DNA from 4 places in the Streptomyces sp. NPDC002790 genome. Region 4 is predicted to be linked to each of the others. Evidence: riboswitches for the same ligand, from Rfam matches in the RefSeq annotation. Region 4 holds a riboswitch; each other region holds the start of a gene.
What was found. Region 4 has a riboswitch for cyclic di-AMP ahead of ABT004_RS16385 (M23 family metallopeptidase). Riboswitches for the same ligand answer to the same signal wherever they lie in the genome.
Positions count from the first base shown of each region.

Region 1 (7,240 bases), on a different contig from region 4:
CGGGGTTGGAGAGCACGCGCAGGTAGGCCAGGACGTCCCTGACCTCCTTGCGCTCGTAGAAGCGGACGCCGCCGACGACCTTGTAGGGCAGGCCGGTGCGGATGAAGATCTCTTCGAAGACACGGGACTGCGCGTTCGTCCGGTAGAAGACCGCGACGTCGCCCGCCAGCGCGTCGCCCGCGTCCGTGAGCCGGTCGATCTCGTCGGCGATGAACTGCGCCTCGTCGTGCTCGGTGTCCGCGACGTAGCCGGTGATCTGGGCGCCGGGCCCCTCGTTCGTCCAGAGGTTCTTGGGGCGGCGCGACTCGTTGCGCTCGATCACCGCGTTCGCCGCGCTGAGGATCGTCTGCGTGGAGCGGTAGTTCTGCTCCAGCATGATCGTCGTCGCGTTCGTGTAGTCCTCTTCGAACTGCAGGATGTTACGGATCGTGGCGCCACGGAACGCGTAGATCGACTGGTCCGCGTCACCCACGACGCACAGCTCCGCCGGGTCCGCCTCCTCCCCCTCGGTGGGGCCGACCAGCTCGCGGACCAGCGCGTACTGCGCGTGGTTCGTGTCCTGGTACTCGTCGACGAGGACGTGGCGGAAGCGGCGGTGGTAGTGCTCCGCGACGTCGGGGAACGCGCGCAGCAGGTTCACCGTCGTCATGATCAGGTCGTCGAAGTCCAGGGCGTTGGCCTCGCGGAGCCGTCCCTGGTACATCCGGTAGGCCTGGGCGAGGGTCTTCTCGAAGCCGTCGGCCGCCGTGCCCGCGAAGTCCTCCTCGTCGATCAGCTCGTTCTTGAGATTGCTGATCTTGGCGCTGAAGGACTTCGGCGGGAACTTCTTCGGGTCCAGGTCCAGGTCGCGGCAGACGAGCGCCATGAGCCGCTTGCTGTCGGCGGCGTCGTAGATCGAGAAGGAGGACGTGAAGCCCAGCTTCTTGCTCTCGCGGCGCAGGATGCGGACGCAGGCGCTGTGGAACGTGGAGACCCACATGGCGTTCGCGCGCGGGCCCACCAGGGCCTCGACGCGCTCCTTCATCTCGCCCGCGGCCTTGTTCGTGAACGTGATCGCGAGGATCTGGCCGGGGTGTGCTCCGCGCTCGGCGAGCAGGTACGCGATGCGGTGCGTGAGGACGCGGGTCTTGCCGGAACCGGCGCCCGCGACGATGAGCAGCGGGGAGCCGCCGTGCACGACGGCCGCCTGCTGGTTCTCGTTCAGCCCCTCGAGGAGGGAGGCCGAGTCGAGGACCGGGCGGGGGGCGCCGTCCCGGTAGTGCGCGTCCCGCTCCGGGGGCACGCCGAACAGCCCCTCCGGCATCGGCTCCGGGGCCCCGTCGTCGTACTCGGGGTCCGGGGGCGGGGGCGGGGGCTCCGCCGCACTGTTCTGGAGGCCGGTCAGGAAGCTGTCGTCAAAGAGGCTGCTCATCGCTCCACGAGTCTAGGCGGCCCCACTGACAACCCGCGGCCCCCTTCAAAATCCGAGGGAGCCCGGAGGGAAATCCGAGCGGGCCCGGAGGGAAATCCGAGGGGGCCCGGAGCAAGAGATCACGAAAATGTATCGGGCATATCGAACATCAACCTTCACAGCAGCCACACGAGTTGGCTACGGTTCAGCCGGGCAGCCCGTCCCCCCGCCCGCGGATGTCGCGGCGAACGGGCAGCCCCCGCTGAGTTCCGTACGCCGCAAGGCAGGGAACCGGGGACCCAACCGACCTTGGGGTGAATCGGTCAGCCGACCGTAGGGCAGCCTTCCACGTACGACGCCCGAACCCGACAGCTAACCCGGTAGGCGGACGACGGAAGGAGTCGCCTGCCTTGGCGTCGCACCGTAAGCCCCGCAGCCGTTCCCGGATCACCGGCGGCCTTCGCACGACCCCGGCCGTCGGCATCACGACCGCCGCCCTCACCTCCGTGGCCCTGCTCTCGCAGACGGCACAGGCCGCGCCCGCGCAGCCGTCGTCGAAGCCGCGCCTCGAAGAGGTCCAGCAGAAGGTCGACACCCTGTACCGGCAGGCCGAGGTCGCCACCCAGAAGTACAACGGCGCGAAGGAGCGGACCGACTCCAAGAAGACCCAGGTCGACAAGCTCCTCGACGATGTCGCGCAGCGCACCGATGACATGAACACGGCCCGCCAGAAGCTCGGCAGATACGCCGCCGAGCAGTACCGCTCGGGCAGTGTCAGCGACACCGCGACCATGTTCCTCGCGGACGACCCGGAGGACTACTTCTCGCAGCGCCAGCTGATGAACCGGCTCACCAGTGAGCAGAAGAAGTCGATCGACGACTATCAGGGGCAGGCGCGCGAGATCGCCGAGAAGCGCGACGAGGCGCAGTCGAGCCTCCAGGACCTCACCGACTCGCAGGCCGAGCTGAGGTCGACGAAGGAGACCGTCCAGACGAAGCTCTCCGACGCGCGCAAGCTGCTGGCCGAGCTGACCGCCGAGGAGAAGGCGCGGCTCGCCGCGATCGAGAAGGCCAAGGAGGCGGCGGCCCGCAAGAAGGCCGCCGAGTTGGCCGCCAAGCAGAAGGCCGCGGAGGCGGCGAAGCGGAAGGCGGCCGAGGAGGCGAAGGAGCAGGAGCAGTCTTCCGGCTCGTCCTCCGGCTCCTCGGGGTCCTCTTCCGGTTCGTCGGGCTCATCGGACGCCTCCTACGCCACGAAGGCCGCGCAGGCGCTGGCGTTCGCCAAGTCACAGGAGGGCAAGCCGTACGTGTGGGGCGCCACGGGCCCGGACTCGTACGACTGCTCGGGCCTTACGCAGGCGGCGTGGAAGTCCGCGGGGATCTCGCTGCCGCGGACGACCTGGGACCAGGTCGAGATCGGCAAGACGGTGCCGCTCTCCGACATCCAACCCGGTGACCTGGTGTTCTTCTACGACGACATCAGCCACGTGGGCCTCTACATGGGCGACGGCATGATGGTGCACGCGCCGAAGCCGGGTGCGGTCGTGCGCGAGGAGTCGATCTACTACGACGGCACGTCGTCGATCCACAGCGTGGTGCGCCCGGCCTGAGCCCACCACGCCTGTGACTCTGACGATGCCGGTGATCAGGTCCAGAGCACCGCGATGAAGATGTTCGCGACGGTGAGCGCGCCGACCGTCGCGAACAGACCCTTCTCGGCCTTCTCCTCGTCCCGCTTCACGTAGACGATGCCGAGGATCACGATCAGGACCGCGAGCTTCACGCCGATCTTGATGTTGTTGACGGTGGAGCCGTCGGCCTGGTTGAGGCCGACCAGGGCGACGCCGGTCACCAGCATGGTCAGCGCGCCGTGCAGCATCGCCTTGTTGAAGCGGGCCGCGCCCTCCTTCATCGCCGACATCTGCGTGAGGAAGCCGCCGAGCAGCGAGGCGATGCCGATGATGTGCAGACCGACGAAGATGTTGATGAGTACGTCCATGGGGCCGGAGCCTACTTGGGCCCGTTTCGGGCCACTTCGGAGCCCCGACGGTCACCCTCTGTCACCGCCCGTAACAAATGGGCCAGTTGCGAACAATCGGCCACCAACCCGTTACGCCGAGGTTTAGCGTCCTTGCTCAGGTGACCGGCTCCCCACCGCCGCCCGGGCCAGGGGCGGCAGTCGGACACCACCGCCGAGAAAGGTCCGGCGGCGACCCGCTCCCCCTGTGCGGGCCGCCGCCGGACGCGCGACCGGGGGCCGTGCGTTTCGGACGGCCGCCCAGAGGAGGACTTTGTGCCGGCAGCGCACCGCAAGCCCCGACCGCGTTCGCTCAGCGTTGGTAGGGCCCGCACCGCGGCCACCCTCGCCCTGGCATCCGCGGCCACCGTCACCGCCCTCGACGGCGGGGCGGCGCACGCGGAGCCCGAGCTCGGCGCCGCCCAGGTGCGGGCCAAGGTCGACAAGCTGTACCAGGAGGCGGAGGTCGCCACCCAGAAGTACAACGGCGCGAAGGAGAAGGCGGACGGGGCGCGGAAGAAGGTGGACGAGCTCCAGGACGAGGCGTCCCGGCGCACCGAATCGCTCAACTCCCAGCGCGAGAAGCTGGGTTCGGTGGCGGCATCCCAGTACCGCACCGGAGGCGTGGACCCTTCGGTCCAGTTGCTCCTCTCCTCCACCCCCGACGCGTACCTCGACAAGGCGTCCCTCACGGAGCGCGTCGGCGCCCGGCAGGCCGCCGCGGTCACCCGCGTGCAGGACGAACTCCGCGAGATCGACCAGCTGCGCGGCGACGCCGACGGCACGCTCTCCGAAATCCGCGCCAAAAAGGCCGAGTTGGAGGACAACAAGAAGAAGGTGAAGCGAAAACTCGCGGAGGCCCGCCGCCTCCTCGACCGCATCACCCCCGAAGAGCGCACCCCCACCGCCACACAGAGCGGGCGCACCTCACGCTCGACGGAACGCGCCGACCTCTCCCAGGCCCCCAACTCCCGCGCCAAGGCCGCGATCTCCTTCGCGTACGGCGCCCTGGGCAGCCCCTACGTATGGGGCGCCACCGGCCCCTCCGCCTTCGACTGCTCGGGCCTCACCCAGGCCGCGTACAAGGCGGCAGGCGTCTCACTCCCCCGCACGACGTACGCCCAGATCGACGCGGGCCCGCGCATCCCGAAGTCCCAGCTCCAACCCGGCGACCTGGTCTTCTTCTACTCCTCGATCAGCCACGTGGGCCTCTACATCGGCGGCGGCAAGATGATCCACGCCCCGAACCCGAGCGCACCGGTACGGGTGGCCCCGATCGACGAGATGCCGTTCGCGGGGGCGACGCGGGTGGCGTGAGCGGTCGGCTCGTCACGCCGACGTGGCGGGGAGCGACGCGAGGAACCGGCGTACGTGGCGGAGCCAGGTCGCCCGGTCTGCCGGGTTCAGGACGTGGGCGGCTCCAGGCAGTTCGATCAGCTGGGCACCCGGGATACCGGCCGCCAGCCGGTACGAGCTCTCGGGCAGCACCAGGCGGTCGCCGGTCGGCACCACCACCAGGGTGGGGGCGGACACCTTCGCCAGATCGGCCCGCACGTCCACCCGGGACACCAGGTCGAAGTGGTCCAGCATGCCCGGCGGCATCGCGGTCAGGGTCTGGGCGACCGGTTCGTCGAGGGCTGCCGGTTCACGGTCCGCCAGGTCCGCCAGGTCCGCCAGGTCCGCCGGGGACATGCAGGACAGGAGGGCGAGCCTTGCCACGTCCTCCCACTGACCCGCGGCCGCAAGGGACTTGATCAGCTGGGCGGCGAGCGCCAGGACCGGATCGGCGGCAGCGAAGCCGGCGGTCAGGACGAGGGCCCGGACACGGCCGGGGTGCCGTGTGGCGATCCGGACGGCGACGACGCTGCCGAGGGATTCTCCGAGGACGGCGAACGAGTCCTGGCCGGCCTCGACGGCGGCCGCGACCAGGCGGTCGGCGAGGTCGTCCAGGTCCAGGGGGCCGGTGGCCACGGCAGAGCCGCCGGCCCCGGGGTAGTGCGGGCCGACGAGGGTGTGGTCCTGGGCGAGGTCGTCGAGGACGAGACCGAAGTTCCCCTCGATGCCACCGCCCGCACCGTGCGCGAGCAGAAGTGCAGGGCCGCTCCCCTGCACGAGAACGTCGAGGCAAGAGGCGGGAAACGCGTGATCGGCAGTCATGGCGCCGACGTTAAACTCCGACATCAGTGTCAGAGTCAAGTCGCTTCTCCGGCAAGGGGAGCAGGGGGAGGCGAGCGGCATGCGCATGCAGGAGATGGTGCGGCGTACCGGGGTTCATGAACGGTTGCTGCGCTACTACGAACAGCAAGGACTCGTGACACCCGACAGGCTGCCCAGCGGCTACCGCATCTACGGCGAGTCGGACGTCGAGACAGTGCGCCGCATTCGCTGTCTGCTGGCGGCAGGCCTTCCGACCGCTCTGATCGCCCAAGTCCTGCCGTGCATCCGGGCGGACGACGAGCGCCTCGTGCCCGCCTGCCCGGATCTGCGCGCCCAACTCCGCCGGGAGGGCGAGCGCATCACCCGCGCCATCGAAGATCTACAGGCGTCGCACGCGATTCTCGACACCATCATCACCGCCGCACCCTCAGGGGCGCCGGCCGCTGAGGCCGCCCCAGCTTCAACTCCCTTCACCAGAAGCTGAGTCGGGGCGCATGGTCGAGTTCCCGGCCGGCTTCAGGCCGTCGTGTGCGCCGCCAGTGCCCGGATGAGCTCCGGCCACAGTTCGCGCGGCCTGTCGTGCCCCATGTCCGGGAGCAGGAGGAGTTCGGCGCCGGGGATCAGCTCGGCCGTGCGACGGCCGCCGTCGGGGGCGATCAGGGTGTCGTCCAGGCCGTGGATCACCAGCGAAGGCACGCTGAGCGCCTGGAGTGCGTCCGCGCGGGAGCCGCTGAGGATCATCGCGCCGAGCTGACGGCCGGTCCCGGCCGGGTAGTAGGCGCGGTCGTAACTGCGAGCGGCCAGATCCCGCAGGACGGCGGCGTCGCCGTACCGTCTGGAGGCCCACACCAGGGCCCTGTCCGCCACCGCGACGTACCCGGAACGGTCGGCCGGCTTCGGGGCGAAAAGCGCCGCCTGCGCCTCCGGGGTCGACCGCCCGCACTCGGGCTCGCCCGTCGAGGACATCATCGAGGTCAAGGTCAGGACGCGCTCTGGCCGGGAGATCGCCATCGTCTGGGCGATCATGCCGCCCATGGAGGCGCCGACCACATGGGCCCGCTCGATACCGAGCGCGGTCAGCAGGCCGAAGGCGTCGTCCGCCATGTCCTGCAGCCGGTACGGGATCATCGCGAGGGCGGCGGGCATGTCCCCCGCGCTCACCGTGGCGATGAACTCCGCCATGTCCACAGGGTGTGCGTCGAACTTGGTGGACAGGCCACTGTCCCGGTTGTCGAAGCGGATCACGTACCTGCCGCGCTCCGCGAGGGTGCCGCAGAAGTCCTCGTCCCAGGCGATCAGCTGGGCACCGAAGCCCATCACGAGCAGCACCACCGGGTCGGCAGGGTCGCCGAAGGTGTCGTACGCGATCGAGATCTCGGGCGATACGTCGACGCTCGGCATCAGTCCGCCCGCCCCGTGGCCGCCACCGTCACGCCAAGGCCCACCATCGCGAGGCCGCCTGCTCCGCCGACCGCCGCGAGGCGGCGCGGGGAGCGGGCGAACCAGGTGCGGGCCGTGGAAGCGGCCAGGCCCCAGACGCTGTCCGAGGCGATCGCGATGACGTTGAACACCAGTCCCAGAAGCAGCATTTGGAGCACGGTGTGCCCGGCCTCCCGGTCGACGAACTGGGGCAGCACCGCCGCGAAGAAGACGATCGTCTTGGGGTTCGCCACACCCAC
Region 1 is NZ_JBEOVM010000018.1:21,250-28,489, forward strand. Features, by position in the region: gene pcrA (DNA helicase PcrA) at 1-1,411, opposite strand, end outside; cyclic di-AMP (ydaO/yuaA leader) riboswitch at 1,655-1,793, shown strand; gene ABT004_RS11900 (C40 family peptidase) at 1,801-2,997, shown strand; gene ABT004_RS11905 (hypothetical protein) at 3,033-3,386, opposite strand; gene ABT004_RS11910 (C40 family peptidase) at 3,681-4,721, shown strand; gene ABT004_RS11915 (alpha/beta fold hydrolase) at 4,734-5,561, opposite strand; gene ABT004_RS11920 (MerR family transcriptional regulator) at 5,641-6,045, shown strand; gene ABT004_RS11925 (alpha/beta fold hydrolase) at 6,078-6,962, opposite strand; gene ABT004_RS11930 (LysE family translocator) at 6,962-7,240, opposite strand, start outside.
Region 1: it holds a riboswitch for cyclic di-AMP, as region 4 does, so the genes downstream of both, ABT004_RS11900 (C40 family peptidase) here and ABT004_RS16385 (M23 family metallopeptidase) in region 4, are expected to answer to the same signal.

Region 2 (7,240 bases), on a different contig from region 4:
TGACGAAGAGGTCGTCGCCGACGATCTGGACCTTGTCACCCAGCTTCTCGGTGAGAACGTTCCAGCCGGCCCAGTCGTCCTCGAACAGCGGGTCCTCGACGGAGACGAGCGGGTACGCGGAGACGAGCTCCTCGTAGTACTCCGTCATCTCGGCGGCGGAGCGCTCCTTGCCCTCGAACTGGTACTTGCCGTCCTTGTAGAACTCGGAGGCGGCGACGTCGAGCGCGAGGGCGATCTGCTGGCCGGGAACGTAGCCGGCCTCCTTGATGGCCTCGAGGATCAGGTCGAGGGCCTCACGGTTCGAGCCCAGGTTCGGGGCGAAGCCGCCCTCGTCGCCCAGGCCCGTGGCCAGGCCCTTGCTCTTCAGGACCTTCTTCAGCGTGTGGTAGACCTCGGCGCCCCAGCGCAGGGCCTCGGAGAAGGACTCCGCGCCGATCGGGGCGATCATGAACTCCTGGATGTCGACGTTGGAGTCCGCGTGGGATCCACCGTTCAGGATGTTCATCATCGGCACCGGGAGAAGGTGCGCGTTCGGGCCGCCCAGGTAGCGGAAGAGCGGCAGGTCCGACGCCTCGGACGCGGCGTGCGCGACGGCGAGGGAGACGCCGAGGATGGCGTTGGCGCCGAGCGAGCCCTTGTTGTCGGTGGCGTCCAGGTCGAACATCGCCTGGTCGATCAGGCGCTGCTCGGTGGCGTCGTAGCCGACGAGCTCCGGGCCGATCTGCTCGATGACGGCGAGGACGGCCTTCTCGACGCCCTTGCCCTGGTAACGGTTGGGGTCACCGTCGCGGAGTTCGATGGCCTCGAAGGCACCGGTGGAGGCACCCGACGGGACGGCCGCACGGCCGGTGCTCCCGTCGTCGAGGCCGACCTCGACCTCGACCGTGGGATTGCCTCGGGAGTCCAGGATTTCCCGGGCTACGACGACGTCGATGGACGGCACGAGCATCTCCTTCTGGGATGTGACGAAGCTTTGCGGGCACCGTCGGACAACGGGTCCCGCATCCCCGAGCGTAACCGGCCCGAGGGCATCGGCCATCCGAACGCCCGTCTTGTGGACAACGCCGTTAGCGAAATGTTCCTTAACGGAACAAAAACAGCGACCTCCCTCCCGGCTGCGCCGGGAGGGAGGTCGCCGAAGTGAGCGGCCCGTGGGGACGGGGTGCGGCGGGGCTCGGCGTCCGCCGATGCCGAGCCCGTACCTGGTGGCCCTGTGCGGGCCTGGTGGCCCCTGCGCGGGGCCGGACGGTCTTAGCTGAGGTGCAGCTGCTGACCCGGGTAGATCAGGTCCGCGTCCTTGACGATGTCCTTGTTCTTCTCGAACAGCTTCTGCCAGTTCGAGTCGTGCGCCTCGGCGATCTTGCTGAGGGTGTCGCCGGTCTTCACCTTGTACTCGCCGTCACCCTTCTCGACCTTGTTACCGGTCGGGGTGGTGACGGTGTCCTGCTTCGGAGCCGCCTGCTTCGGGGCCTCCTGCTTGGGGGCCGCCTGCTTCGGGGCCTCCTGCTTCGGCTGCTCGCGCTGCTCGGAGCGGTCGGCACGCTGCTGCGTGCTCTGGGTGTCCTGCTGCTGCGAGGACGAGTCGTCCGCGCCACCCTCGTTCGGGGTGGAGGACAGGCCCGAGCCGCAGTTCGGCCAGGCACCGTTGCCCTGCGAGGCGAGAACCTTCTCGCCGACGGCTATCTGCTGCGCCTTGGAGGCCTGGTCGGCGGTGGAGGCGTACTGCGAGCCGCCGTAGGCGGACCAGGTGGAGGACGAGAACTGCAGGCCACCGTAGAAACCGTTGCCGGTGTTGGTGGACCAGTTGCCGCCGGACTCGCACTGCGCGACCTGGTCCCACTCGGACGTGGTCGCGGCGGAGGCCGAACCGGCACCCATCAGCGGCACGGCGACGGCGGCAGCGGCGACTCCGCCGAGCGTGGCGACGCGAACGGCCTTGGAGGGGCGGCGGTGCTTGTTGTTGCCGGAAAACAGCATGGAGATATCTCCTCACCGACGCCTGCGAGGTGAGCTGTCGGGTTCGGACCAGTGAGTGTCCGGCAGACGCATCCTTGTGCGCTGCTTAACCCCAAGCCCGTCCGGTCTCCCGGAAGGGCGGCTTACCTGGGTCCCCCGCTCCTGCCTACGGCGCTTACGCGTCGACTGTTCCCGTACGGACGTTGGCAGGATTCGGCGTGACGTCCATCGGGGCCCGCTGAAGCGAGCGGTCACGAACGTAAGCGGTCGATCCGTCCGATTTCAAAGTCGATCAGGGGCTTTGAGACCCATGTCTCACTCGATCGACATCGGACAAAGCCCCCTCAAACGGCCCGAACTCCCGCTACCTTTTGCCCGATCCGTCCCCAAGATCCAGGCTCTGACCAGGAAGGATGAGGTCTGGGTCGGTACCTACCGTCTCCTTGTTCCGCTCGTAGAGCGCGTCCCATCCGCCGTGCACGTCCTGAGCCTTCGCGATGTCCCAGAGGTTGTCGCCGGCGTGCACCTCGTACGTGTCGTCGCCGCGCTTCTCGTCACGCGAGGCGTGACGCCCCTCTCCCGTACGGGAGTCGGAACCGTCGTCACCGGCACGGTCTCCGCGGTGGCGGCCCGCCGTGGCGTCGTCCGACGCGGCACCGTCACCGTCACCGGAGGGGGAGGCGGACGGCGAGGCCGTTTCGGAGGAGGAGGAGGCCGTGTCGTCGCCGTCAGAAGGTGCGTGGGACTTGTCACTTGAGGGGGACGGGGAGCCCTCGGCGCTGCTACCGGAGGTATCGCGCGAGGGGTCGGCCGACGGCTCGTCCGACGCGTCGGAACCCTCACCGCCGTCGTGACCCTTGTCTCCCGAATCGGCTGAATCGGTGGAGCCCGCCTTGTCGGCGTCGTCGTCCGACTTGTTGTCGGCATCGGTGTCCGACGGCTCGGACGCGGAATCGGATGCCGACTCGGACGGCTGCGGCGACGCGGAGACGCCCGGATCGACCTCCGCCGAGTCGTCGCCCTTGGTGAGGTCCGCGGTGAGCGAGCACATCGGCCAGGCACTCACACCCTTGGCGTCAAGAACCTTCTCGGCGACGGCTATCTGCTGCGAGCGGCTGGCCTGGTCGGCACGCGGGGCGTAGTCGAGCCCCCCGTACTGCTCCCATCTCTCCTGCGTGAACTGGAGGCCGCCGTAGTAGCCGTTACCGGCATCCAGGCTCCACTGCCCACCGCTCTCGCACTCGGCGAGCTTGTCCCACGCCTGCGTGGTCGCGGCGCTCGCGCCGCTCGCGGCGAACAGCGGGATCGCGATGGCGCTGCCGGCGACTCCGGCGGCGACGACGAGAGCAGGGGCCTGGCGGGGGCGACGGTGTCGACCGTTCCCGGAGAGCATGCGGTTGCCTTTCGCGAGACTGATGCTGCTACGCGCGACGGGTGGTGCAAGTGGTGCGGGTTGTGCATGTGTCGCGATGATCCGTGAACGTAGCTGCACTCGAACGCCTGTCACAAGTCGATGCAGCGAAGATCACGTGAATGTCACATTGCTGACGGCCCGTCAGTTCCGGCGGGGTTCTGACGCGTCGTGAACTCCACCGGGAGCGTGCGCAGTCCACGCATGATGAGCCCGCCACGCCACCGCAAATCGTCAGGTTCCACCGCAAGTCGCAGGTCCGGGAGGCGCGTCAGGAGCGTGCCGAGGGCGGCCTGTCCCTCCAGGCGCGCGAGCGGGGCGCCGAGGCAGTAGTGGATGCCGTGTCCGTACCCGAGGTGCTGGTTGTCGCGGCGGGAGAGGTCGAGGGTGTCGGGCTCGGTGAAGCGCGCCGGGTCGCGGTCGGCGGCGGCGAGCACGACGAGAACCGGGTCGCCCGCACCGATCTCCACGCCGCCGATGGTCAGCGACGCCCTGGCGAACCGCCACGTGGCCATCTCCACCGGCCCGTCGAAGCGCAGGAGTTCCTCGATCCCCGTCTCCAGCAGGCCCGTCTCCCCTGCCGCGATCGACCTCTGCAGAAGCCCCCTCTGCTCGGGATGCGTGAGCAGGGCGTACGTGCCGTTGCCGATCAGGTTGACGGTCGTCTCGAACCCGGCGAAGAGCAGCACGAAACACATGGCCGCCACCTCGTTCTCCGTGAGGTGTTCGCCGTGGTCGGAGGCGCGGATCAGGTCGGAGATCAGGTCGTCCGTCAGGTCGCCGCGTTTGCGGTGGATCAGGTCGACCAGGTACGCGCGGATCCGCTTCACCGCGCGGCCCACTCCGCCGCGGGGGCCGCCGCCGTGGCGGATCATCATGCCCGCCCATTCGCGGAAGTCGTCCTGGTCCTCGCGGGGGACGCCGAGGAGGTCGCAGATGGCGTAGATGGGGAGGGGGAAGGCGAAGTCGTGGATGAGGTCGGCTTCGCCGTTCGCCGCGAAGGCGTCGATGAGGTCGTCCGTCAACTGCTGGACGCGTGGCGCGAATTCGGCGACGCGGCGTGGGGTGAACGCCTTCGAGACGAGGCGGCGCAGGCGGGTGTGGTCCGGCGGGTCGATGTTGAGGAGGTGGGTGGTCAGCTCGGCCTTGCGTTCACCGGGGATACCCGTCTTGCCCTTGGCGTGGCTCGGCTCGTCGTGGTGGTCCGCGTTCTTGCTGAGCCGTGGGTCGGCGAGCGCCTGGCGGGCGTCCGCGTACCGGGTGACCAGCCAGGCCTCGACGCCGCTCGGCAGCGTGGTGCGGTGCACGGGGGCGTGCTCGCGCAGCCAGGCGTAGGCGGGGTACGGGTTGCCGGCGAACTCCCAGCTGAAGAGTTCGGGGGCGCTGGAGGGAGTGGGGCTCTCGGTCACCACCTGACCGTAACCGGCCCTATGAGGTGGTGAGCCCCTCGGTCGTGCGTACCGCGTCCCGGTAGGCACGGGCGGCGGCTCTGAGTGCTGCCTCCGGGTCGACGCCTTCGGCCTCGGCGCGCAGGGCGAGGGTGAGGAGTTCGTAGCCGATGTCGTCTCCCGTGGGCACCGGGACGTCCAGGTTCGCCGTGCGTACCCGGGAGGCGAGTTTGGCGGCGAGGGCGAGGGACGGCTGGCCGAGGGGGACGCCGTCCGTGACGGAGGCGCGGCGCTTGGACTCGCCCTTCTTGCGGAGCCAGATCTCCCGGACCTCCTCCGGGGTCGCGGCGCTCTCGTCGCCGAAGACGTGCGGGTGGCGGTGGATGAGCTTGTCGACGATGCCGCCCGCGACGTCGTCGATGGAGAAGGGGGCCTCTTCCTCGGACTCCGCCGAGGCCTCCTCGGCGATGCGGGCGTGGAAGACGACCTGGAGGAGTACGTCGCCGAGTTCCTCGCGCAGTTCGTCGCGGTCGTTGGTCTCGATGGCCTCGACGAGTTCGTAGGCCTCCTCGATGGCGTACTTGGCGAGGTCCTCGTGGGTGCGCTGCTTCGACCAGGGGCATTCGCGGCGGATCCGGTCCATGACCTGGACGAGGTCGAGGAGGCGGGCGCCGGGCAGGTCGTAGGAACCGGGGAGCAGTTCGAGGTTCGGCATCTGTTCGCGGCCCGAGCCGGCGAGCCGCGCCAGGCCGTCCGTGAGCTGCCGGTCGCCCTCGGCGGTGGCGAGGACGACGAGTGTGCGCCCGCCGTCGGCGCAGCGGTCGACGAGCTCGCGGGCGGTGGGCGCGGCGATCGTGACCTGGACGCCCGCGTCCTTCACGTACGGCAGCTGCGGGTGCGCGGCGTCGGCGCACAGCACCTCGTCGGCCGTGCGCAGCGTCTGCCAGGCCTGCCAGGAGAGGAGCCCGGGGGCGACCCGGTGGCTGGTGGTGAGCAGGACGACGCGGCCGGCGGTGTCGCCTGCGGCGGCGGGGGCGTGGTGGTCGTGCGCCTCGGGTTCGTTCACCCCTCGAACGTAACGCAGGCCACTGACAACCCCGCCTCCCCCGGGTCTACGCGGTCTGCTGCTGGGCCGGGGCTTCCTTGGTGATCTGTCGCAGCCAGGGTGTCTTGGCGTCGACCCGGCTGTTCTTGGTGACGTCCCAGGTCCCGTAGCGGGGGTTGAGGTCGACGTTCAGCTCCTTGGAGGCGCTGGTGAGTGCCTTCCAGAAGACGGCCTTGCCCTGGGGGGTCTGCATGTCGGCGCCGAGCGCGGTCGACAGCTTCTGCGCCTCGATCTCCGTGCGCAGGCTCTCGGTGAGCCGCTTCGGCGGGACGTTGTACTGCTGCAGCCAGGCGACCTCCAACTGCTCGGAGCCGCCCGCCTGTTGCTCCAGGCCGGAGCGCATGCTCTGCATCTCCTTGCGGGTGACGGAGATGTCCGCGTCGGTGGCGGCGCGGTGCAGGACGCGGTCGAGGACCATCGTGTGCAGTGTGTTGCGGGTGAGGCCGCCGGTCTTGGCGATGGCCTGTTCGTACTGGGCGGAGTCCTTGGTGGCGGTCTGTTGTGCGTCCCGCACCTCGTTCACCCGGTTCTCCAGCTGCGAGACGGTGATCCGCTGGCCGCCGACGACGGCCGCGGCACCGGGGTGCGCTTCGCTGCCGCAGGCGGTGAGGGCGGGGACCGCGGCGATGGCGGCGGATAGAGCAACTACGGTGCGGCGGCTGTTGCGGCGGTGCAAGGTGGGGCCTCCCTGCGAGCAGTTTGTGCTTCGGTGCACAAAGTCCGGCGTTGATCGATGTTAGGCAGTGACCGCTTGCTAGGCCACCTATTCGACAACGATTCGCCAGGAGTTGAGGTACCGGAGTCGGCAGGACGTACCCGGGATCAGCCGCGTACCTGGCCCAGCCACTGCAATGTGCGGCGCACTTCCGCGGGGAACGGGTGGCCGGGTCCGTGCAGCCGTTCGGCGTCGTGCAGCAGTCGGGTCAGCGTCTCGTGGGCGGCGCCTCTGTCGCCCACGGAGAGCAGCAACTGGCCGATGCGGCGCCGTACTTCGAGGGCGAGCACGGTGAGTGTGCCGTCCTGTTTGACCATGACGTTCCGTGGCTTGAGGTCGCGGTGCACGATCGGCACCGCGTGCACGGCGGAGAGCACGGCGCACAGTTGCGCGGCGACGGCGACCGCCCAGGGCCAGGGGAAGGGGCTGTGCTCGGCGAGGTCGGCGCCGTCGATGTACTGCATGACGAGGTACAGCTCGTCGCCGTCGCTGCCCGCGTCGTGCACGGTGACGAGACCGGGATGGTCGACCTGGGCCGTGACCCGGCATTCGCGCAGGAAGCGGCGGCGCAGCTCGTCGGCCTCGGCGCCGGCGACCCGGTCGGGGCGTACGAGCTTCACGGCGACGCGGCGGTCGAGGCGCTGGTCGTACGCCGTCCAGACCTG
Region 2 is NZ_JBEOVM010000173.1:1,656-8,895, forward strand. Features, by position in the region: gene eno (phosphopyruvate hydratase) at 1-943, opposite strand, end outside; gene ABT004_RS34910 (transglycosylase family protein) at 1,252-1,977, opposite strand; cyclic di-AMP (ydaO/yuaA leader) riboswitch at 1,982-2,140, opposite strand; gene ABT004_RS34915 (transglycosylase family protein) at 2,321-3,349, opposite strand; gene ABT004_RS34920 (cytochrome P450 family protein) at 3,493-4,776, opposite strand; gene ABT004_RS34925 (nucleoside triphosphate pyrophosphohydrolase) at 4,796-5,821, opposite strand; gene ABT004_RS34930 (SurA N-terminal domain-containing protein) at 5,868-6,536, opposite strand; partial or broken gene ABT004_RS34935 (serine/threonine-protein kinase) at 6,725-7,240, opposite strand, start outside.
Region 2: it holds a riboswitch for cyclic di-AMP, as region 4 does, so the genes downstream of both, ABT004_RS34910 (transglycosylase family protein) here and ABT004_RS16385 (M23 family metallopeptidase) in region 4, are expected to answer to the same signal.

Region 3 (7,240 bases), on a different contig from region 4:
CGACCGGCGCCCTCGACACCGGCACCGCCGCGGAGGTCCTCGGCCTGCTCCGGCACGCGGTGGACATGCTCGGCGCCACCGTCGTCATGGTCACCCACGACCCGGCCGCTGCAGCCTGGGCCGACCGCGTGCTGTTCCTCGCCGACGGTGCGTTCGCGGACAGCCTGGAGCGCGGTTCGGCGGAGCAGATCGCGGCGCGGATGGCGACGCTCGCCGCCCGTACCTCCCGCGTGGGCGTGATGGCGGGGGCGGCGGCATGAGGAGCCTCGCGCCCAACGGCCTCGCGCGAGCGGCCGTGCGCTTCAAGCCCGCCTCGTTCGCGGGCACCTTTGTCGCGCTGCTGATGTCGGCGCTGATCGTCGCGGCCTGCGGCAGCCTGCTGGAGTCGGGCGTGCGCGCCTCGGTTCCGGCGGAGCGGTACGCGAAGGCGCCGGTCGTGGCGGCGGCCGACCAGTCCGCGCGGGTTGTCGCCGACACCATCGACGGCCCCGAGGAATCCGCGTACCCGCTCCCGGACACCGCGCGCGTGGACGCCGGGCTCGCCGCGAAGGCGGCCCACGCGCCGGGCGCCGAGGCCGCGGTGGCGGACTTCACCTTCCCGGTGCGGCAGGGAACCGGCGCACTCACCGGCCACGGCTGGGGCTCGCACGCCTTCACCGGCACCGCGCTGTCCGTGGGCGCCGCGCCGCACAGGGGAGAGGTGGCGCTCGACGCCGCGGCGGCCCGAACGGCGAAGGCCGACGTCGGCGACACCGTCGCGCTCGAAACGGCGGCGGGACGCGCGGAGTTCCGGGTGTCCGGCATCGCCAAGGCCGGGGCCGGGGACACCGCGGCGGCAGGTGCGGCGGCAGGCTCAGCGGCCGGAAGCGGGGCCACCGCCTGGTTCGCCGACGCCGAGGCCCCCGCGCTGTCCGGGCACCCCGGCAAGGCCGATGCCATCGCGGTCCTGGCCAAGGACGGCGCCGACACCGGAGCCCTCGCCAGTGCCGTGGAGAAGGCGCTCGCCGGCTCCGGCGCGCAGGTGCTCACCGGCGACGACCGCGGCGAGGTCGAGGACCACGGCCTGGCGTACGCCAAAGAGACTCTCACCGCCCTCGGCGGCTCCTTCGGCGGGATCGCCACGGTGGTGGCCGTGTTCACCGCGGCAGGCACGGTCGCCCTCTCCGTCGGCCAGCGCACCCGCGAGTTCGCGCTGCTGCGGGCTGTCGGTGCCACCCCGCGGCAGATCCGCCGGGCGGTGGCGGCGGAGGCGCTGCTCGTCGCGCCGCTTGCCGGGGTGCTGGGGTGCCTGCCCGGCATCGGACTCGCGCACTGGTGGTTCGGGCAGCTGAAGGACCGTGGGGCCGTCCCGCAGGCGGTCGAGCTGCACGTCTCGTGGATCCCGCTGGTCGCCGCCGTCGGGACCGGGCTGCTCACGGCGCTCGGCGCGGGCTGGATCGCCGGGCGCAGGCCGGCGAAGATCAAGCCGGGGCAGGCGCTCGCCGAGGCCTCGGTGGAGCGGCTGCGGCCGGGCGTCATCCGTACCGTGCTCGGCGTCGCGGCCCTCGGCGGCGGCTCGGTGCTCGCCGGCGTCGCGGCCTCCACCGCCGGCGCCGACGCGGCGAACGCCTCGCTCGGCGTCGTCATGCTCTTCATGCTCGCCGTCGCCCTGCTCGGCCCGCTGCTGGCCCGGCTGTGCGCGGCCCTCTTCGGCCTGCTGCTGCGTGGCGGTGGCGCCTCGGCCTCGCTGGCGGCCGCCAACTCCCGGACGAATTCCCGCCGGTTGGCCTCCGCGATCACGCCAATCGTGCTGGCGATGGCCTTCGCCTCGACGCTGGTCTTCATGCACACAAGCGAGAGCAAGGTGTCCGCGGACCAGCTGCGCGACGGCATCACGGCGGACCACGTCGTGACCAACCCCGCAGGTCTGCCCGCGGGCGCCGCCGACCGGGCAGCCCGCACTCCCGGTGTCGACGCGGCTGTGAGCCTGCTGGACACGCAGGTGCTCATACCGGTCGACTCGGGTGGGGAGACGTCGCTGCAGGCGACCGCGGCCCAGGGAATCTCGGGCTCGGGCGCGGAGCTCGCCAAGGTGCAGGATCTGGATGTGCGCGCCGGAAGCCTGGATCGCGTGGGCGCGGACCGCATCGCCATCGACAAGACCCTCGCCACGGCGGCGAAGGTGAAGGTGGGCGACAGGCTGCCGCTCCGTCTCCCCGACGGCACGAAGGCCCGCCCGCACGTCGCGGCGGTGTACGGCCGGGGCCTCGGGCTGGCGGCGGTGACCATGGACCGTGCCTCCCTGTCAGGACACGTCACATCGGCCTTCGACAGCACGCTGCTGGTGCGCGGCGGCGACGCCGCGCCGCTCACCGCACTCGGCAAGGTCACGGACGCCTCGGGCTACGCCGTCGAGCAGAGCGTGGACAGCGAAATGGGCGCATGGTCCAACTACATGATGGCCGCGGTCCTGGGCGGCTTCGCCGCCGTCGCGGCGGTCAACACACTGGTGATGACGGTCCTGGACCGCCGTCGCGAACTGACGGTGCTCCGCCTCGTCGGCTCCACGCGCCGCCAGGTGCTGCGGATGCTCCGCTGGGAGAGCCTGCTGGTATCGGCCGCGGGGGTGGCGCTCGGCACCGCCATCGCGATGATCACGCTGACCCCGATGATGCGCGGCATGACGGGTGAGTCCCCGTACATACCGCCGCTGCTGTACGGCACGTTCGCGGCAAGCGCGGTGTGCCTCGGCCTGCTCGCCGTGACCCTCCCCGCCCGCGCGGCACTTCGCGACAGGGAGGGGTGACGGCGGACCTCGAACGGGGTGGGCGACGCCGGGCGTCCTGCGACGCTCGGGGCCGGCCCATGCGTCGCTCGCGCCCGGCCCGTGTGGCGCCCCGGCCCAGCCCGTGTGGCGCCTGGGCCCAGCCCGTGCGGCGCTCGTGCCAGGCACTTGCGATGCACGGGCCAGGCACCTGCGGCGCTCGTGCCAGGCACTTGCGACGCTCGGGCCAGACACCCTCCGGCGCTCGGCGCTCGGCGCTCGGCGGTCAGGCGAGAAGGCGCTCGCGCAGTCGCTCGCGCGTCGCCGCAGTGAGCTTCAGGCCCTCTTCGAGGTAGCGGTCCGTGCCGCCCCAGTGCTCGTCGATGGTCTCGAGGCCCGCGTTGAGGTACTCGATGCGGGCGTCGAAGAGCGGGCTGAGCAGCTCCATGATCTCGGGGGAGTAGGCGTCCTTCGCGGTGGCGGTGCGGCGCACGTTGTAGCGGCGGTGCTTCTCGTTGGACTTGAGGTAGTCCGCCTCGATGGCGTCGCGCTCCACGCCCACCGCGAGCAGCGTCACCGCGATCGACAGGCCCGCGCGGTCCTTGCCCGCCGCGCAGTGCATCAGCGCGGGGAGGCTGTCCTCGGCGAGGGAGTGCAGCACGCGGCTGTGCTCGGCGGTGCGCTCCTTGATCATGGTGCGGTAGGACTCGACGAGCCGGTTCGCCGCGCGGCCCTCGGAGAGGATCTGGCGCAGCTGATCGATGTTGCCGTCGCGGACCATGGTCCAGAATTCGGCGCCGTCGGCCGGGTCGTTGAGCGGCAGGTTCTGATTGCGCACGCCGGGCAGCTCGACGTCCGCGCCTTCCAGCGTCAGGTCGGCGCCGTTGCGGAAGTCGAAGACCGTGTGCAGGCCGAGGGAGGAGAGGAAGCTCGAGTCCTCGGCCGTGGCGTGGGCGAGGTGACCGCTGCGGAACAGAACGCCCTGACGCACGCGCCGGCCGTCCACGGTGGGAAGGCCGCCCACGTCTCGGAAGTTGCGCACTCCGGTCAGCTCGGGCTCGGTGGACGGTGCGTGCTGCGTCACAGGGGCTCCTCCCAATCGGTGCACCGGCGTTGGGTCGCCGGTGGGCGCGCTCCTGACGATACGACATCGGTTCCCCAGGCAACCATCTGTCCGATTCGCCCCGTTCTGTGTCAACTGTGCATGGATCGGAGGGGCTTGTGGGCGTGTGCGTGACCGGCTTCATGTTCGTGACGCTGCGTGCCGGGCGGCCAGGATTGCCTGCCCAGTAATCCCCGAAGGTATGGCGTTGGTAAAGCAGAGAATGTCGACGCAGGGTTACGCAGGACGGCCCCGGAAACCCAATGAATTGCCGCCGCAAGCGAATTCGGGGTTTGTCGTAGCCATTGCGGTTCGCCTACGGTCACCAATCAATCCGGTCGGAACGCCTAGTCCTGCCGCCGCCCGGATTCCTTTCGACTACCCGTCCACGGCAGGAGCGGGGGACCCACACGCAGTACGCCGCGTAGGGATTTCCCGAAGCGGCTAGGGGTGAAGCCGCGCCCGCACCCCGGGCGTGGCCGGGCATCTCCAGCCCGAACCCGACAGCTCACCTCGTAGGCGACGGAGAGGAAAATCAGCATGCCCGCAAAGGGAAAGCACCGCCTTTCGACCTCCCAGCGCATCGCCCGTGTCGCCGCCGTCGCCTCCGCCGGTGGAGTCGCCGTGGCGCTCCCGCTGATGGGCGCCACCGGCGCACAGGCCGCGACGTCCGGCGGCACCGCCGACACCACGACGTACACCGTCAAGGCCGGTGACACGCTTTCGAAGATCGCCAAGGCGCAGGACGTCGACGGCGGCTGGAAGAAGCTGTACGAGAACAACAAGGACGCCGTCGGCTCCAACGCGGACCACCTCAAGATCGGCGTCAAGCTCGACCTCGGCGGCGCGGCCGCGGACGACTCCGGCTCCGAGAGCGGGGCCGCCGCCACGCAGACGAGCGCCAAGACCACCGCCTCCGGCGACTACACGGCGCCGGTCGACGGCGCCAAGGGCACGGGCTACGGCAACTCCGGCTCCATGTGGTCCAGCGGCAGCCACACCGGCGCCGACTACTCGGTGCCGACCGGCACCTCCGTGAAGTCGATCGCCGACGGCACCGTCGTCTCGACCGGCTCGGGCGGCGCGTACGGCAACGAGGTCGTCATCCAGCACGCCGACGGCCACTACTCCCAGTACGGCCACCTGTCGTCGATCGGTGTCGCCCAGGGCGCCACCGTGACGGCCGGCCAGGAGATCGCCAAGTCCGGCGCGACCGGCAACGTCACCGGACCGCACCTGCACTTCGAGATCCGCACGGGTGCGGACTACGGCTCGGACATCGACCCGATCGCGTACCTGAGCGAGCACGGTGTGAACGCCTGAGACGTGACGTAGCGGCCGCCCGTCGGCCCGCTCCCTTCGGCGCCCGGGGAGCACCCCGGGCGCCGAATCGCGTTCGCGCGCTTATTCCACGCTTATTCCCCATGTGGCGGGTGGGGTATCTCACCACGCGTCAACCCCTGGCTACGGTCGCGTAGGTCACACCCGAGGGTGAAAGATGTGTGGTCGTGGCAAACGAATCGAGAGCACTCACGGACTCACTCAACGGCACGATCCGCTCCTACGCGGCCGTGGGCGACAGCTTCACCGAGGGGGTCGGCGACCCCGGCCCCGACGGTAAGTTCGCGGGCTGGGCGGACCGGCTCGCCGTCCTCCTGGACGACCGTGTCCCCGAGGACACCTTCCGGTACGCGAACCTGGCCGTGCGCGGCAAGCTCCTCGACCAGGTCGTCGCGGACCAGGTCCCGAAGGCGGTCGAGCTCGCCCCCGACCTGGTGAGCCTGGTCGCCGGCGGCAACGACATCATCCGCCCCGGCACCGACCCGGACGACGTGGCCGAACGCTTCGAGAAGGCTGTCGTCCGGCTCGCCGACGCGGCAGGCACCGTCATGGTGGCCACCGGGTTCGACACCCGTGACGTGGCCGTGCTCAAGCATCTGCGCGGCAAGATCGCCACGTACAACATGCATCTGCGGGCGATAGCCGACCGCCACGGCTGCGTGATGCTCGACCTGTGGTCCCTGAAGTCCATCCAGGACCGCCGGGCCTGGGACGGCGACCGCCTCCACCTGTCGCCCGACGGGCACACGCGCGTGGCGCTGCGTGCCGCCCAGGCGCTCGGCGTCGAGGTGCCGGCCAACCCCGAGCAGGCGTGGCCGCTGCTGCCCCCGCGCGGCACGTTCGAGGTGCGGCGCGACGACATCCACTGGGCGCGGGAGTTCCTGGTGCCGTGGATCGGGCGCAGGCTGCGCGGCGAGTCCTCCGGCGACCGGGTGCAGGCCAAGGGCTTCGTGGACCCGCACGCCGTGAAGGCGCACCTGGAGCGGGCTTCCTGACGCATTCACCGCAGTACGGGGTAGGACTCATCGGGAGGCGGCGTTCTGACGCGGCGCCCCTCGGCGGTTCGGCGGCGCTGACGGCTTCCCGTCAGCGTCCCGCCCCGGTCAACTCCGCGCGCTCGAGCCCCAGTTCGCGGGCGAGCGCCTCATCCACCCACTCCTGCATGCGGGCCCGCGACACCGTGGCCGGCCTGGCCCGCTTGTCCTCGTACGCCGTCAGCTGCACGGCGAGCCCGTCGAGCAGCGCCGTGAGCCGCAGCGCCGCCGCCATCGGGTCGGGGCAGCCGAACTCGCCCGCCGCCACGCCCTCGGCGATCACCTCCGCGAGCGCCGCCTTCCACTGCCGGTCGAGGTCCCGTGTGACCTCCCGCAGCGCGGGCTCGCGCAGCGCCGCGGCCCAGCCCTCGATCCACAGCCGCCACCCCTTGGCCTGACCCGTCGGCGCGTACCAGCGCACCGCGGCGCGCAGCCGCTTCAGGGCCGTCGTGCGGCGGCCGAGCAGCTTGCGCAGGTGGGCCAGGTCGCTCTCGGCGGCGTGCGCGAACGCGGCCGCGACGAGCTTCTCCTTCGTCGAAAAGTGGTACAGCACCAGCGCGTTGCTCACGCTGAGCGCCGACGCCACGTCGGCGATGCGCACGGCGGCCACTCCGCGCGCCTCGATCTGCTCGATGGCGGCCCCCAGCAGCTCTTCGCGCCGCTCGGCCACGCTCAACCGGACTCTGGTCACGCCGCAACCCTAGTTGTTCCTGCGCACCGACTCGTTCAGGCGCTCGTTCAGGTGCAGGACTCTTGACGCCCCGCCGTCGCAGGGGCCACAGTCGCGTCACGTTCCACTACTGACTGGCCGTTCAGTCAATAAGTCGGCCGGTCGGGGGTGGGCGCGGCCCGAGCAGGGCCCAAGTGCCGTCAGTGCTCTCGTCGTTCTGTTCCCGTTCTGTTCTCGCCAGGAGCAATCGTGACCCACGCGCCGTCCCTCTCGCCGACCCCGCCCGCCGGGGACGAGCCCGACCTCTCCGAAGGCTGGGGCGAGCAGCGCTCACGGCTGCGCAAGGATCT
Region 3 is NZ_JBEOVM010000019.1:26,430-33,669, reverse strand. Features, by position in the region: gene ABT004_RS12380 (ABC transporter ATP-binding protein) at 1-260, shown strand, start outside; gene ABT004_RS12375 (FtsX-like permease family protein) at 257-2,785, shown strand; gene ABT004_RS12370 (tyrosine-protein phosphatase) at 3,030-3,827, opposite strand; cyclic di-AMP (ydaO/yuaA leader) riboswitch at 4,215-4,382, shown strand; gene ABT004_RS12365 (M23 family metallopeptidase) at 4,386-5,168, shown strand; gene ABT004_RS12360 (SGNH/GDSL hydrolase family protein) at 5,354-6,181, shown strand; gene ABT004_RS12355 (TetR/AcrR family transcriptional regulator) at 6,273-6,911, opposite strand; gene ABT004_RS12350 (APC family permease) at 7,140-7,240, shown strand, end outside.
Region 3: it holds a riboswitch for cyclic di-AMP, as region 4 does, so the genes downstream of both, ABT004_RS12365 (M23 family metallopeptidase) here and ABT004_RS16385 (M23 family metallopeptidase) in region 4, are expected to answer to the same signal.

Region 4 (7,240 bases):
CTTCGCGGTGTACGCCGCGTTCATGGTGCCGGTGTTCGGCGTGCTCACCTGGCTCGCGGTGTACGTACGCCAGCGTGAGCTGCGCACCATCCGCCAGGAGTTGCCCGCCTACGTCGCCGCGGGTTGGCTCGCCCCGCCGGACCCGCTCGCGCTCGGCTCGCTCAAGGCGCGGCGCCTGGCCCGCGAGTTCGCCACGCACTACGGCGGCCGGCCGGCCGCGACGGCCGTCGCCGAGTACGAGGACCTCGCGACATCCCTCGCGCTGCTTCGCCACCGCGGCCGCAGAGGCAGGGCCGGCGCGGACTACGTCGTACGGGAACGGGAGCTGTTGGAGGCACTGTGGGCGCGGCGCCACTCCGCGCGCCCGGCGCTCGCGTACGGCTCCCAGATCGCGACGCCGATGTGGCTGCCCCCGGCGTACGCGGGCCCCCCGGCGCAGCACCCCGCCTACACCACATATACCGCGTACACCTACGACAACCCGTACCGCTACTGAGACGCCGCCGTGAGCCGGTCGAGCTCCGCCTGTGTCAGCTCCACGTCCGCCACCGCGAGCAGCCCCGGAAGCTGCTCGACCTTCCGCGCGGACGCGATCGGCGCCGTCACCGTGGGCTGCGCGGCGAGCCAGGCGAGGGCGACCGTGGCGATCTCGGCGTCGTGCGCCTGCGCGACCTCGTCGAGGGCGGCGAGCACCTTCTGCCCGCGCTCGGTCTCCAGGTGCTTGCCCGCACCGGCGGCCCGCGCGCTGTCGACCTTGACGCCCGCCCGGTACTTGCCGGTCAGGAAGCCGGCCGCGAGTGCGTAGTACGGCACGGCCCCGAGGCCCGCGCGCGCGGCGACGTCCTGCAGCTCACCCTCGTACGTGTCGCGCGAGACTAGGTTGTAGTGCGGCTGGAGCGCGACGTAACGGGCGAGGCCCTCGCGGTCGGAGAGGTCGAGGGAGTCCTGGAGGCGCTGCGCGGAGATGTTCGACGCGGCGATGTGGCGTACCTTGCCCGCCTTCACCAGTTCGTCAAGGGCGCCGATGATCTCCTCGACCGGCACCTCGGGGTCGTCGTAGTGCGTGTAGTACAGGTCGATGTGGTCGGTGCCGAGGCGCTTCAGGGAGGCGTCGGCCGCGGCCTTGATGTTGGCCGCGGACAGGCCCTGGAACTCCGGGTGGTGGCCGCCCTTGGTGGCGATGACGACGTCGTCGCGGCGGCCGCGCGAGGCCAGCCACTTGCCGATGACGGTCTCCGACTCACCGCCCCGGTTGCCGTCCACCCACGCCGAGTACACATCGGCGGTGTCGATGAAGTTGCCGCCCGCGGCGACGTACGCGTCGAGCACCTCGAAGGACGTGGCCTCGTCGGCGGTCCAGCCGAACACGTTGCCACCCAGGGACAGCGGGAAGACCTCGAGGTCGGAGGTGCCGAGCTTGCGCAGAGAAGGAGAGGAAGTCATGCCCCGACTCAACACCCGTACGGAATACGGTATTCCGCGACCGCGCCGAAAATCGCCTCAAGAGACCCAGGAATGGGCAAACCGGCAGCCCTGACGTCGGGGGGTGAGCGCCAGGACCGCCGGAGTTCACGTGTTCAGGGCGTGAGGCCCTTTTCGCGCAGCCACGACGCCGGGTCGACGCCGGTGGACTGCCCGCCGGGGTGGACCTCCAGGTGGAGGTGCGGCCCGGTGACATTGCCCGTGGCGCCCACGCGGCCGATGACATCGCCGGTGCTGACCTTCTGGCCCGCGCTGACATTGAGCGAGGACTGGTGGCAGAACCACAGCTCGGTGCCGTCGTCGAGGGTGAGCACCGTGCGGTATCCGTACGCGCCCGCCCAGCCGGCCTCCGTGACCGTGCCGGAGTGGATGGCGCGGATCGGCGTACCGGTGGAGGCGGCGAAGTCGAGGCCCGTGTGGTACCCGGAGGACCACATGGAGCCGGGCTGGCCGAAGGTGCCGGAGAGCGTGTACGAGGCGACCGGGAGCTTGAAGCTCTTGGCCAGCTTGGCGAGGCGCTCGGCCTCGGCCTTGCGGCGGGCCTCCGCCTCGGCCTTCTTCTTCTCGGCGAGCTCCTTGGCCTTGGCCGCGTCCTGCTTGGCCGCGGCCTCGACGGCCGCCTGCTTCGCGGCGGCCTCCTCCGCGGCCTGCTTCGCGGTGGCGTCGGCCGCGTCCTGCTGCGTCTCGGCCTGCTGCATGATGCGGGCCCGCAGCGCCTCGCCCGCGCCGGTCTGCCCGTCGGCGGCCTCGGCCTGGGTGATACCGGCGCCGCTCAGCGGGGAGGCCGTGGCGCCGGAGTCGGAATCGGAGTCCGAGCCGTCGGACATCAACGAGCCCACGCCCGGCAGCGACTTGGCCGCGGGCAGCGAGTCCTTGACCGCCGACAGGTCGGGCATGGATATGTGGACCGCGGGCTTGCCGCCCTGTGCGGTGGCGATGCCGCCCGCACCGACGGCGGCGACCACGCCGACGCCGAGAACAGTGGAGCTACGAGCGAATCCACCACGGCGGCGGGCTGTGCGATGCCTGCCGCGGACGGGGGAGACGGACTCCTCGGTGGGATTCCACTCCTCCCAGGTCTCCTGCTCGACGCCGAAGTCGTCTTCGGGTCCGTAGAAGAAGTCTGGGGCAGGCCGGTTCGACGCCACGGGGGCGCTCTCCTTTCCTTCCTTCTCGCCTACCGGGTTAGCTGACGGGTTCGGAGCAGGAAGGTCTCCTACCGACATCGCGAGCTTCAACGATGTCCGATTCACCCCAAGTTGATGGTTCCCCGGTTCCCTTGCGGGATTAAGCGTGTGCGCACGGAGCTGTCTCTTGTGACGGCTGGGACGACCGCGCTGCGTTATCGAACGTTAATAGACAGCAGACAATAATTCCAAGCGCTTCCCACTGATCGTTCACGACTCTGGCCAGGACTTATCGGGACACGAGCGGGCGGATCGGGGCGAGTTGGCAGAGCCTCGCAAACGTCCGCGCAAGTGATGGTGCGTCAATTGTTATGCGGAGCGGCGCCGTTCGACTACGGTCGGCTACCACAGGTAACAACGATCAAGAAACTCGGGCCCGCCCAACAGCCCCGCCCCTCAGCCCCGCCGCACGGCGAGCAGCGCCATGTCGTCCTTCGTCCCGCCGCCGGTATGCGCGCGCACCTCCACGGCGAGGGCCGCGAGGAGTTCATCGGGTCCGGGGAAGACGCGTCCGGAGAGCCGGGCCGCCGGATCGTAGAAGCGGCCGCTCGGGTCGCGCGCCTCGGAGAGCCCGTCGGTGTAGAGCAACAGCGTGGCCGCGGACGGGAACGCCGCCTCGACGGCCCGGTCGGGCCAGCTGCCGAGTTCGCTCATGCCGAGCGGCAGCGCCGCCTGGCACGGGTCGAGTGCGCGTACGGTGCCGTCGCCGAGCAGCAGCAGCGGGCTGGGGTGACCGCGGTTGAGGACGCGGACGAGTTCGACGCCGTGCGGGATCTCGACGAGCACGGCCGTGGTGAAGCCCTCGAAGTCGTCGATGCCGCTGCGCCGGGTGCCCTCGCGGGCCAGCGCCCGCTCCAGGCGCTGGGCGACGGCCTCCAGGGAGCCCTCCTGCTCGGCGGCCTCCCGGAACGCGCCGATGACGACGGCGACCGCGGCGACCGCGCCCATGCCCTTGCCGCGTACGTCGCCGACGATGATCCGGATGCCGTGCGGAGTGTCCTGGACCGCGTACAGGTCACCGCCGATGAACGCGCCGGCCTGCGCCGCCTCGTAGCGCGCCGCGATCACGAAGCCGCCGAGCCGCTGGGGCGGCCGGGGCAGCACCGCGAGCTGCGCGGCCTGGGCGATCTCGCGGGCGGAGGCCAGCTGCTCGTAACCGCGGTACACGATCCGGTTGATCACACAGGCCAGGACGCAGACGGTGGCCACGGTCACGACCTCGGTGACGAACACGGAGTCGAGGTTCTCCGTGAAGCGCAGGTGCACGGCGGTGATCGCAACGATCGACACGACGCCCGTCAGGATCGTCGCGCCGAGCGAGAAGAACGGGGCGGCGACCAGTGGCGCCGCGCTGAACAAAGGGGCGCCGGGAAAGCCCTTGGGGGTGACGTACTCGTAGATCGCACCGCCGATGATGAGCAGCAGGGGCAGCAGCCGCAGGAAGAGGCGGGTGCTCACGGTGTCGGAGCCGTGCCGCCTCCGTCTCCCGCTGGTGCCTCCTGTTCGCTGCCCCACCACTCGTCTCCTGCCGTTCCCTGCCAGCTTCCGGCGTCTCACCAAGAGTTCCCGCACGGGGGCGTGCGGGCGAGCAGGGGTGGGCCGTACGGGTGGGGAACGTGACGTGCGCAACACGGGTGACCGCGCGGGCGGGGGCGGAAACGGAACACAAATGACCAGAGGCCGGAATCTCAGTGAGATTCCGGCCTCTGGTCTTCAGTAGCGGGGACAGGATTTGAACCTGCGACCTCTGGGTTATGAGCCCAGCGAGCTACCGAGCTGCTCCACCCCGCGCCGTTGTGTTCACAACTCTACGCCATCAGGGGGAGTGAACGCGAATCGCTTCCCGTGACCGTTCACGCGGCGGCGTGCGTGAGGGTCTCCCACGCCACGAACAGGTCGTCCGTACCCTCCGGCCGCTGCTTGTGGGTGAGCTTCTCGGTCTGCGGGAGGTCCATCTTCAGCCGCCCCTGAAGGTGCTGGAGGCCCACCTCCGTGTCGGGCCCCATGTCCCGCTGCACCTTGCCGCCGCACAGCCAGGACGGGGCCTTGGTGCCCAGCTGGTACTTGGAGTGCAGTTCGAGCGCGGCGGCGAGCCGTTCCTTCACCTCTCCGTACAGGTCGACGCCCTGGTGCCAGGCGGTCTCCGCCATGTGGGAGGTGGCGGCGAGGGAGTAGCTGGCGTGCTTGAAGTTGCGGCAGGTCTCCTGGGCGAGCCCGTCCTTGAAGGTCTTCTGCCCGAACCAGTACGTCCGCAGTTCCTTCGGGGTGTCGATGTCGCTGCCCTTCGGCTTCACCGGCAGCGGCCCGTCGCTGGAGAGATAGAAGTACGCGGGGACGCGGGCGCGGAAGTGCCCGACGGCCTGGTCGAAGGCCGACTGGTCGTTCAGGTAGACGGCCATGCTCATCGTCGCGTCGGCCATCACCAGGTCCCAGTTGCCGTTGAAGTCGGCGGATCCGCCCCGCACTTCGGGCAGATAGGCCTCGCGCAGCATCCGCTGGAACTTCAGCTCCTGCCCGTCCGGCCAGTCCTTGTACGTGTACTGCATCAGCTCGGCGGCCTTCGCCCAGGACGTGCCGGCCCAGGCGGCCTGCAACCCCGCGTTGTCCGCGGTGTGCCCGGTGACCTTGTCCGACCAGGCGTCCATGATCTCGACGGCCTTGGCGGCGTGCGCCTTGTCGCGGGTGACGTTCCACAGCAGCGCCTGCGTGTACGCCGCGATGGCATCCTCCCGCTCCTCGACGCAGCCCTGCCCGGTCTCGGCGTCGAAGGGGCACTCCACGGTCGCGTACGGCTTGGCCTTGTAGTCGAGGTCGGCGTACTTGCTGTCGCTCATCTCCTTGTACGCGGAGATCCACGGCTCCTGCTTCCGGGCCACGTGGTCACGGACGGCGGCCAGTTGTCCCTTGCCGACCAGGACGCCCGGGTGCGCGAACGGCCCGCCGGAGGGCCGGTGTTCGGGGTGCGCACCCACGTCGGAGTCGGTCCGCGTGGCCCCGCCGCACGCCGTCGCGGCCACCACCAGCAGGGGGACGAGGCCCCCCAGAAGAACGCGTCGCACCCGTGCGCCCGCTGCCATGCAACACCTCCGGTCGGATCAATGGCAGCCTGACGTGTCCTCAGCGGTGGCGCAGTTTCTGTTGCGCCGGTCAGGGGGCGGGCTGGTCGCGGCCGCTCGCGCAGCGTGGCCGCTCACCGCAGGGGCCCGCGCGCCCACACCTCCCGGCCCGACTCCCCGGCGCCCGGCCCCGAGGCGGGCAGTTCCTTCCAGCCCCATGCCCGGAGCAGCTGCCCGACGCCGGCCGCGCGCCTGTTCCCGCCCACACCGGCCACCACAAGGTCCTGGGTGTGGCGGGAGAGCAGCAGGTCGCCGAGGCGGGTCGCTACACCGTGGCGGCGGTGCCCGGACAACACCATCAGCTCGGCCAGCGCGAACACCCGTCCGGACGCGGCGAGTTCCTCCGTCTGCCGTGTCACCTCGACGGGGAGGTCCGCCCACCATGCCCCGTCGCGCTCCAGGCGGTACCCGTAGGCGCAGCCGACGAGTCCGGGCGCGTCGGCGACCGTCATGTCGAACCCGTCGTGCCGAACATGCTGCTCGAAGCGGCCCAGGAAGCTCGCCCGGTCCCGGTACTCGGCCCCGGCCGCACCGCGGTACGCCGTGACGTACACATCGGCGATCCCCTCCCGCTGCTGTTCGGCCTGCCATCGGGTGAGCCTGCGCAGATACACCTCGTCCATCCGGACTCCCCTCGCGGTCCCTCCGCCCCGGCCCGACTCAGTGGGCCGGCTTGTGCGTGGTGCGGTCGCGGTGGCGGCGCGCCCGGGTGGTCGTTCCCCCCTGCTGCGCGTTGAGCCGGTGGATCAGGTAGGCACCGATGGTGATCAGCAGCAGGAGTGCGGCTGCGATGAGTGCGGCGTCCATGGTCCTCACCGCCCCGCGGCCGTGGGGAGGGCGTGGGTGGATGTCGCACCGCCCTCGTACTCCCACGACTCCTGCGCGCTCTGCGGCCGGTCGAGTACGGCGGCGTCACGGAGGTGCGCGATTTCGGCGGCCATGAGATCGGTGGCGGTGAGCGGGGGGCCGTCCGTGGCGCAGGCGGCGCGCATGAGCCGGGCGGCGCTCGCGGCATCCGTCTCGGGCGGGATCACCAGAACGTCGAAGCGTCCGGCCCCGTTGGAGAGCAACAGCAGCTTGTGCGGGTCGAGTTCGGGCGTGAACCAACCGATCCTCATGACGCGGTTGTGGACGGTCACCTTGCGCGGGACGACGGGCCAGAGCATCGGGTTGACGGCGACGCGTGTGATCCGGCCCCACAGCGGATCGAGTGCATCCGCCAGGCCGGGCAGTTCGGCGGCCAGGTCGCGTGAACGAGGCCACCACGCGCCGTCGAGCAGGCCTCGGCCTGTCGGGGACTTGAGCGCCACACGCGCGGCGGAACTCGGAGGCGGAAGGGCGGTGTGAATGGACGTGGTGGTCGCGGTCATCATGCGAACCCGTCTTCGGAGCGACGCGGCAAGCGTCCCCGAGGTCACTGCTCACCGAGGACGAGACCTGCGTGGGTGCCGGAGT
Region 4 is NZ_JBEOVM010000030.1:19,790-27,029, forward strand. Features, by position in the region: gene ABT004_RS16375 (PrsW family intramembrane metalloprotease) at 1-496, shown strand, start outside; gene ABT004_RS16380 (aldo/keto reductase) at 490-1,443, opposite strand; gene ABT004_RS16385 (M23 family metallopeptidase) at 1,578-2,630, opposite strand; cyclic di-AMP (ydaO/yuaA leader) riboswitch at 2,642-2,786, opposite strand; gene ABT004_RS16390 (PP2C family protein-serine/threonine phosphatase) at 3,066-4,187, opposite strand; tRNA gene ABT004_RS16395 (tRNA-Met) at 4,387-4,460, opposite strand; gene ABT004_RS16400 (alginate lyase family protein) at 4,523-5,746, opposite strand; gene ABT004_RS16405 (hypothetical protein) at 5,860-6,408, opposite strand; gene ABT004_RS16410 (hypothetical protein) at 6,446-6,592, opposite strand; gene ABT004_RS16415 (DUF5994 family protein) at 6,598-7,158, opposite strand.